Regions from separate parts of the Micromonospora sp. NPDC050980 genome, predicted to be linked through region 2. Evidence: riboswitches for the same ligand, from Rfam matches in the RefSeq annotation. Region 2 holds a riboswitch; each other region holds the start of a gene.
What was found. Region 2 has a riboswitch for cyclic di-AMP ahead of AB0H28_RS29615 (C39 family peptidase). Riboswitches for the same ligand answer to the same signal wherever they lie in the genome.
Positions count from the first base shown of each region.

Region 1: it holds a riboswitch for cyclic di-AMP, as region 2 does, so the genes downstream of both, AB0H28_RS24710 (transglycosylase family protein) here and AB0H28_RS29615 (C39 family peptidase) in region 2, are expected to answer to the same signal.
Region 3: it holds a riboswitch for cyclic di-AMP, as region 2 does, so the genes downstream of both, AB0H28_RS12225 (hypothetical protein) here and AB0H28_RS29615 (C39 family peptidase) in region 2, are expected to answer to the same signal.
Region 4: it holds a riboswitch for cyclic di-AMP, as region 2 does, so the genes downstream of both, AB0H28_RS20895 (hypothetical protein) here and AB0H28_RS29615 (C39 family peptidase) in region 2, are expected to answer to the same signal.

Region 1 is NZ_JBFAGS010000020.1:74,925-77,118, forward strand. It holds gene AB0H28_RS24705 (YbaB/EbfC family DNA-binding protein) at 1-241, opposite strand, end outside; gene AB0H28_RS24710 (transglycosylase family protein) at 581-1,183, opposite strand; cyclic di-AMP (ydaO/yuaA leader) riboswitch at 1,182-1,326, opposite strand; gene htpG (molecular chaperone HtpG) at 1,687-2,194, opposite strand, start outside.
Region 2 is NZ_JBFAGS010000046.1:65-2,258, forward strand. It holds gene AB0H28_RS29615 (C39 family peptidase) at 181-1,038, opposite strand; cyclic di-AMP (ydaO/yuaA leader) riboswitch at 1,248-1,388, opposite strand; gene AB0H28_RS29620 (hypothetical protein) at 1,696-2,194, opposite strand, start outside.
Region 3 is NZ_JBFAGS010000006.1:99,165-101,358, reverse strand. It holds gene AB0H28_RS12225 (hypothetical protein) at 139-1,227, opposite strand; cyclic di-AMP (ydaO/yuaA leader) riboswitch at 1,232-1,362, opposite strand; gene AB0H28_RS12220 (cation diffusion facilitator family transporter) at 1,509-2,194, opposite strand, start outside.
Region 4 is NZ_JBFAGS010000014.1:58,755-60,948, reverse strand. It holds gene AB0H28_RS20900 (YibE/F family protein) at 1-986, shown strand, start outside; cyclic di-AMP (ydaO/yuaA leader) riboswitch at 1,141-1,271, shown strand; gene AB0H28_RS20895 (hypothetical protein) at 1,276-2,194, shown strand, end outside.

The sequences.
Region 1 (2,194 bases), on a different contig from region 2:
AGAGGATATCCAGCGGCACCCCGGCCAACTCCGGGTCCACGACGACGGAGTGCAACCGGCCACCCTGGACGGCGACCGCCCGGACCCGGCCGCCGGCAGCCGCACCCTCGGCCAGCAGCAGCTCGCCCGGCTCACCGTCGGCGAGCCCGCAGGCCCGGGACCGCATCGCGGCCAGCGCCTGCTGCGTGCGGGTCAGCAGCTCGTCGAGGCTCGCGGCGGCCGAGAACGCATCGTTGGTCATATCCGCGCTTTCTTCACGTCTTAGCCGAGCCTCGTGACCATAGCAACCGGCGCCGACGGAACCTCGTCACCAGCCGCGCCCGGCCGGGCAGGTGACGCCGGGAGCAGGGCGGACACCTCCGCGCCCGGCGTGTCGCGCAGACCGCGAACGCCCGGCCGGACGAACCGGCCGGGCGTTCGCGTCGTCCAGGCGCGACACGTCCCGAGGGACCACGACGCGCGGAGCCACCGGACGGTGTCGCGGAGTGGCAGGCACCCGCACGACGCGACACCGGCCCCACGGCGTGCGACAGGGCTCAAGAGCGCCGGCCCGCCGCGGGACACCACCCGCGGCCGGGGATCAGCGCAAGCGCAGCCGCTGCCCCGGGAAGATCAGACCCGGGTCCTCGCCGACGACCGCCCGGTTGCGCGCGTACAGGACCCGCCAACCACCGGCGACGTGCTTCGCCGCGGCGATCCCGGACAGCGTGTCGCCGGGCCGCACCAGGTGGGACCCGGTGGTCGGTGCGCCGCGCCGTTCCCCGCCCGACGGGCGCGAAACGGTCTTCTTCGTCGGGCTGGCGGCCCTCTTCGTGGACGCGGTCGAGCCCGACCCGGCCTTCCTGCCGCAGACCGGCCAGGCGCCGATGCCCTGCCCGGCGAGGACCTTCTCGGCCACGGCGATCTGCTCGGCGCGGCTGGCCAGGTCGGCCCGGGCGGCGTACTTCTGGCCGCCGTAGCCGTTCCAGGTGCTGCGAGAGAACTGGAGCCCGCCGTAGTAGCCGTTGCCGGTGTTGATGTGCCAGTTGCCGCCCGACTCGCAGCGGGCGACGGCGTCCCAGTTCACGCTCGCGGCGCTGGCCGGCGCGGCCGGCCCGAACAGTGCCGCGGCACCGGTGGCGGCGCCGGCGACGAGCGCGCCGACCACGGTCCGGCGGCGCCGGGATGAGTATGCAGTTGACATGTGGATTCCTCCACGCCGACGAGGTGAGCTGTCGGGTTCGGGCCGAGGAGCCCGGCCGCCGGTGGCGGCTTCACCCCGAGGTGACGTGCACCATGGAACCTGTGGGTCCCCCGCTCCCGCCTGAGGTTCGGGTACCACCGGCCGGCGGCGGGATTGGGCGTTGCCGGACCGTGGTGTCCGCGACTGCGAACGGAACCGACGCTAGGGACGATTCGCGACGATCGACCACTTCTTGTGACGTTCTTCACCCGGTCGGGCTACCGCGTCCAGGGACACGAGTTCGCCGTCGCCGACCTGAGGTGGGGCTACCGTGGGGCGGGACCGGGCCAGATCGCGCGAGGAACGGAGCGGGCCGGCGCCCGGCGCACCCGGTGGGCATCGGGGTGGGCGCGTACCAGCCGCGGATGCTGCGGCTGGTCGGGACGCCTCGATCCTTCCGCACCTGCGGGTAAGGAGGGGCCCCTTGTTAACGCCAGGCGTTAACAAGGGGCCCCTCCTTACCGCTAGAGGCCGCGGGCGAGACGGTCGGCGAGGACGCGGGTGAAGCGGGCCGGGTCGGCCAGCTCGCCGCCCTCGGCCAGCAGCGCCATGCCGTACAGCAGCTCGGCGGTCTCGGTCAGCGCGGCGGTGTCGCCGCCCTCGCCGTGGGCCTTGCGCAGGCCGGTGACCAGCGGGTGGGTCGGGTTCAGCTCCAGGATCCGCTTGACCCGGGGCACCTCCTGGCCCATCGCCCGGTACATCTTCTCCAGCGTCGGCGTCATGTCGTACGCGTCGCCCACCACGCAGGCCGGCGACGTGGTCAGCCGGGTGGACAGGCGCACCTCCTTGACGCTGTCGGTGAGCGCGTCGCCGAGGAACGCGAGCAGGTCGGCGTACTCCTGCCGCTCGGCCTCCGCCTGCTCCTTCTCCTCCTCGGTCTCCAGGTCGACCTGGCCCTTGGCCACCGAGCGCAGCGTCTTGCCGTCGTACGCGCCGACCCGCTCGACCCACACCTCGTCCACCGGGTCGGTG
Region 2 (2,194 bases):
ACATGCCCCTGACCGACGCCGCGCAGACCGTCCAGGTCTCCGCCTACCCCGACGCCTACGCCCAGTGGGAGCAGCAGGCGGCAGACCTCGTCCACCAGCACTGGAACAAGTAAGCAGACACGCCGAAGGCCGGCACCCGGAAAGGGTGCCGGCCTTCGACGCGCGTACCGGGAAGGGAGGTCAGGCGGAGTAGCCGCGCGTGGCCATCCAGTTCGCCAGGTCGATCGTGGTCACCCAGTACGACGGCAGCGACGGGTCGGCCGAGTCGGCGATCCGCACGGTCCGGCCGTCGTTCTGGTAGCCGACCACGGCGATGTAGTGGCCGCCCGGGAACGAGTGCCAGCCGCCGTTGGTGTCGGTGGCATCACCGGCGACGTTCGAGACGACCGCCCGCCCGTCGTTGACCGCCCGGACGACGTCGGCCTGGAGCTGGTCGATCTGCCCGCGGGTGGCCGCGCCGGGAATCATTCGCGTCCGGTACGGGTCGCCCTTGACCTGCTGGTTGAGCACCCGGGTGGTGTCCTCGGCGGAGTTGGTGCCCATCTCGGTGGTGCCGAGCGCGACGGCCAGGGTGTCCTGGCTGCGCTCGATGCCGTTGGCGCTGAGCGCGTTGCGCACCGCGGCCGGCCCGCAGTAGTAGTAGGTGGTCTGCGCCTGGTAGTCGTAGTCGAGCACTTTGGTCGACGGCGGCTTCGGCTTGGCCTTGCGGGTGGTGGTGTCCGGGTCGGCGGTCTTCGCCGTCGGTGCGGCGCTGGCGCTGGGCGACGCGCTCGGCGATGCGCTCGGCGACGCGCTCGGCGACGCGCTCGGCGACGGGACGGTGATCCGGGCCTCGCTGCGGCCGGCAGTGTCGCCGAGACGGCCACCGAGGTCGGCCACCGAGGCGGTGTTCTCCTGCCGGACCGGGGCCTCGTCGGCGGTGGTGAGGGCGGCGCCGGTGCCGCCGGCCAGCACGAGGGCGGCTGCCGAACCGGCGATGATCTGGTACGGACGTTCGGTCACGAGGCGCCGCAGTTGACGCTTCAGGTAAGGCTGCACGGTGTTCCTCCACGGGGGGTGAGCGGCACGCGCCGGCCCGGCGCGCGGAGGCACTCACGCGCGCTGGTGGACGGCAGGGCCGCGGGAAGCCACGCCCGGACGGCCGGGCGAGGCAGGGGGTCGGGTGGGCGTCGCCGGTCAGGCGAGCGTCGGCACCCGGAGGCCGTGGAGGCAGGGGGACGATCGGGGGCTGGTGGTCACGAGGATGGAACTCCTTCCGTGGCCGCCGACCGGGTTAGCTGACGGATTCGGGCGGGAAGTACGCCCTACCGCGGCCGTGGCTCGCGGATTCACCCCGGTGTTGCTGTGGGTCCCCGGTTCGTGTGTGCACGATTAGGCGGGTCGGCGCGGCGTCGCCATCGGCGATCGGAAACCGCACCGGACGCGCCGACACTACCGGTGGGTACAGGCCCTGCCAAGCGGCACCACCTGCGTAAACACAACTGCCGACTACGGATTTGGAACAGCCTGTCACTCACTTCCCTCAATGGGACAAGGGGCTGCGACGGGCGCCGGCGGGCGGAAAGAGGGACATCCGGCCGGCGGGGAAACGGGCACCAGGCACCGGACCGGTCATGCGTTCGGGCGACCGCGGGCCGGAGGGCGCAGGTGAGCGGCCTCACCACACTCGGTAACGATTCGGCAGAGGTGGCCCGCTCAGCCCACCCGGGCCGGCCGCCAGCGGGCACCGGACGCGGACGCCGGGGCCGGTACGCGGGTCACCGCCGGGGGCCGGGGCGCCGGAACGGGCCGCAACGCCACCGCAGCCGCAAACGCCTCGGCGGCGAGCGTCCGGGCCGACTCGGCGGCCCGTTCGGCGTCCTGCCAGGCCAGACGCTCCCGTTCGGCGGCCACCTCCCAGCCGGCACGGCGCCCGTCCCGGACCGTGCGGGCCAGCGTGATCTCCTGCTCGGCCGGGTGGCGACGCGGATCCCACCCGTTGCGGTGGGCCAGCACGTCGGCGAGTTGGCGGGCGGTCAGGTCGCCCCGCCAGTGCGCGGCCATGGCGGCGTGGTGCAGCCAGCGTTCCCGGGCCGCGTACTCGGTCGGGGTGCGTGGGGTGCGCGGCGCGGGCAACGCGCCGGCACCGGCCAGACGTCGGGCCGCCGTGTCCGCCTCGTCGTACGCGGTCCAGGCCGTGTCCGCCTCGCTCCGC
Region 3 (2,194 bases), on a different contig from region 2:
CGAGGTGGCCAGGTGCGCGGTGAGCAGCGCCTTCCGGCCGGCGGGGGAGAGTCGTCTCATGCCCCGATCGTCACCCGCCGCGCCGCCCGCGTCGTGGCCCGGGCGGCGACACCCGGCGTACGCCGTGGGGCGTGGTGCTCAGTACACCGACAGGTGCACGTGGTTGGTGTGGTCGCTGGACGGGTCGCCGTTGCCGCCGCTGTACGACTTCCAGCCGCTGCTGGGCAGCCAGATCCGCCGGAACCAGATCACGTAGAGCACGGCGAGCGGGTCGGCGTTGCGGATGAAGTACGCGGCCAGGTTGTTGCCGTACGTCTTGTCGCCGCCGCTGGCGACGCCGCCGAAGCCGTTCTTCTGCGCCGCGAAGTCGCAGGCCCGCCCCTTCGGGTGCTCGCCCGAGCCGCTGGGCCGGTGACAGGAGACGTACCGGGTGAAGCCGGCCGCCTTGGCCTGTTGCAGCGCGTGCAACGTGCGCGGCGTGATGCAGCCGCTGGCCGGCGTCGGGTCGTTGACGCTGCACGACTCCGCCGGCCAGGAGCCGTCGGAGTTGCGCCGGGCCGGCTTCGCGTTCGCCGTGGACGTGCCCCGGACGCTGTCGCCGTCGTCGCTGTCGCGGCTGGTGGAGCTGCGGTTGTTCGCCACCTCCAGCGCGCGTTCGGCCTGCTCCTTGCGCTTGCCCATGACCGTGACCTGCTTGCGCTGTTCCCGGATCTCGCCGTCGAGGGCGGTGCGGGTGCGGATCGCCTCGTCCCGGGTGGCGATCAGGTCGCGTAGCGCCCGGTCCTCGTGCGCGGCGACCGTCTCCAGGGCCGCGGCCCGGTCCATGAAGCCTTCCGGGCTGCGGCTGCCGAGCAGCGCCGCGGCGGTGCCCATCCGGCCGGTGCGGTAGGCCACCTGGGCGATCTCGCCGACCTTGGCGTCGCGTTCGGTCAGCTCCCCGTCGATCGTCCGGAGCCGGTCGTTGAGCTGCTTCTGCCGGGTCACCGAGCGGTTCAGTGCGGCCTTGGCGTCCAGCCAGCCCTTGCTGGCCGCGTCGAGTTGGGCGCGCAGGGTCGGGGTGCCGCCCTCGTCGTCGCCGGGCGCGGCGGCCAGCAGGCCGGTCGGTGGGGCCGACCGGGCCGCGACGGCGGGGGAGACCGGCGCGGTGCCGACGCCGAGGGCCAGGGTCGCCACGAGCAGGGCCGCCAACCGGGCGGCCGTCCGTCGTACAGGTGCCGCTGTGGGCATTCAGGTTTCCTTCCGTCAACCGCCGACCGGGTTAGCTGACGGGTTCGGGACGGAAGATCCCTACCGCTGACGCGGATGCACCCCACGTACGTGGTTCCCCGGCTCGCCCTGCGGGCGATTAGGCGCCGGCCGCGCCCACGGGCGCCGGAGTGGCGCTCGCGGTGTGGCCGCGACCGAGCCTACCGGCGCTGCCCGGGGCCGGCTCCACCGACCGGAACCAGCTACCCAGACAAAACCGGCGTAAGCTAACAATAACCACAAGGATTTAAGGCTGTCCTCAATTACCACTCGGTCGGGCCGCAGGTCCCGGCCGACGCTCCGGGTTCGACCTGCAACGTGGCGTGGTCGATCGAGAAGTCCTCGTGCAGCGCGGCCCGGGCGGCGCCCAGCACGGCGGCCACCTCGGCGTCCGCGTCGAGGGCCAGGTGGGCCGAGGCGACGTCCATGCCCGAGGTGAGCGTCCAGACGTGCAGGTCGTGCACCTCCGCCACGCCGGGCACCGCGGCCAGCCGGTCGTGCACCGCGGTCACCTGGAGGTGCTCCGGGGCGGCCTGCACCAGGATGCGCACCGCGGCGCGGCCGAGCCGCCAGGTGCGCGGCAGGATGAACAGGCCGATCGCCACCGCGACCACCGGGTCGGCCCACCACCAGTCGGTGAGGGCGATGACCAGCGCGGCGCCGATCACGCCGAGCGAGCCGAGCAGGTCGCCCAGCACCTCCAGATAGGCCCCGCGCAGGTTGATGCTCTCCTGCGCGCCGGAGCGCAGCAGCGCGAACGCGGCGATGTTGGCCAGCAGGCCGAGCACGGCGACCACGAGCATCGGCCCGGCGAGCACCTCCGGCGGCTCGCCGAAGCGGCGTGCCGCCTCGATCAGGACGTAGATCGCGACGGCGCCGAGCAGCACCGCGTTGGCCAGCGCCGCGAGCACCTCCAGCCGGTAGAGCCCGAAGGTGCGCTGCGGGTCGG
Region 4 (2,194 bases), on a different contig from region 2:
CGATCCCGGCGGGGCCCGGCGCGCCGCGGATCGAGGTCGGCGACGAGGTGATCCTGGTCGAGCTGACCGACCCGGCCGACCGCACGGTGAAGACCTACAACATCGCCGAGCACCAGCGCGGCACGCCGCTGATCTGGTTGGTGGCGCTCTTCGCCGCCGCGATCGTGGCGTTCGGCCGCTGGCGCGGGCTGGCCGCGCTCGGCGGGCTGGTGGCCAGCTTCGCCATCCTGCTCGGCTTCGTACTGCCCGGGATCTCCGCCGGGCGATCGCCGCTGCCGGTGGCGATCGTCGGCGCCGCGCTGATCATGTTCGTGGTGCTCTACCTGACCCACGGGATCACCGCCCAGACCTCGGTGGCGGTGCTCGGCACGCTCGGCAGCCTGGTGGTCACCGGTGTGCTCGGCACGCTGGCCACCGCCGCCACCCACCTGACCGGCTTCGGCAGCGAGGACGCCACCACACTGTCCATGTTCCAGGGCGACGTGGACCTGCACGGGCTGCTGCTGGCCGGCATCATCATCGGCTCGCTGGGCGTGCTGGACGACGTGACGGTCACCCAGTCGGCGACCGTCACCGAGCTGGCGCGCGCCAACCCGGGGCTGTCCCGGCGGCAGCTCTACCGCGCGGCCACCCGGGTCGGCCGCGCGCACATCGCGTCCACCGTGAACACCATCGTGCTGGCGTACGCCGGCGCCTCGCTGCCGCTGCTGCTCCTGCTGGTCGCCGACTCCCGCCCGGTGGGCGAGCTGCTCACCAGCGAGTTCCTCGCCCAGGAGATCGTCCGCAGCGCGGTGGCCACGCTCGGCCTGATCGCCGCCGTGCCGCTGACCACCGCGCTGGCCGCGGTCGTCACCACCGCCGGCCGGCACGCACCGGACACCGCCCCGCCGCCGGCACCCCCGCCGCCCCGGAGGCGGGACGAGGCGCTGGAGGCGCTCGGCGGGTCGCGGCCCGACGACTCCAGAAGTACGCAGGCCGCATGGTGACACTCCGCAGCGTGACGGCCGACGCAAAACGCGATGCTGCTCACGCTGGGCAACGGTGAATTCTCGCGATTGGTCGGCTTCCGGACGTAGATCCCCGGTCGGGATCTCGGGTAACCTCGCCCCCGGTCACCGCCGAAGGCGCGCACCGGCGCCTGCGGTGCCGCCGCCCAATCGCCTTCGGGCGAGCCGGGGAACCAGGTACATGGGGTGAATCCGCGCGAGCGGTAGGGGCCGCTTCCGTCCCGAACCCGTCAGCTAACCCGGTCGGCGGTCGACGGAAGGGAACACTGTGACGGCACCCCTGCGCCGCTGGTCGACACCCGTGGTGTCCGTGCTCGCCGCGTTCGCCGTGCTGGTCGGGCCGACCCCGGCGACGGCCGCCCCGCACAACGCCGCCCCCAAGCCCTCGGGGCACGCGGAGGACGACGAACCACCGCTCATCACCGAGGCGATCGACTCCGCCAACCGGAACTACCTCCAGGCCAAGGCGAAGCTCGCGAAGTCGGAGGAGCGCCAGAAGCGGCTGGCCGCCGAGAAGGCGGCGGCGGAGGCCGAACTGGCGGCGCTCAGCCCGCAGGTCAACCAGATCGCCGCGCAGTCCTACCGGACCGGTCGGATGGGCGCGATGGCGATGCTGTTGGAGAGCAGGTCGCCCGACTCCTTCGTCAAGCGCGTCAGCGCCCTGGACGAGCTCAACCTCTTCAACGCGCAGCGGCTCGCCGCCATCAACGCCGCCCGGAACCGCGCCGAGCAGGCCAAGATCGCGGCCGACGCCGAGGTGCGCGAGCAGGAGAAGCAGACCAACGCGATGGCCCGCGAGAGGGCGGCGGCGCAGAAGGAGCTGAAGCTGGTCGGCGGGCTGGGCTTCACCGGTGGTCTGGTCTCGGCCACCTCGGCGGTCGCCAGGATCGGCCCGGGCCGCACCGCCGACGGTGGTTGGAAGTCTGAGTCGTGCAGCGAGAACGACCCGACCACCTCCGGCTGTGTCACGCCGCGCACGCTGCACGCGTACAAGGAGGTCAAGCGCACCGGCTTCGACCGCTTCGTGGGCTGTTACCGACCGGGCGGGCCGTGGGAGCACCCCAAGGGCCGGGCCTGCGACTGGTCCCTGCAGAACAGCGGCTTCGCGCCGTGGCACAACAACGACACCCGCAGGTACGGCAACGAGGTGGCCGCCTTCCTCATCCGCAACGCGGACCGGCTGGGCA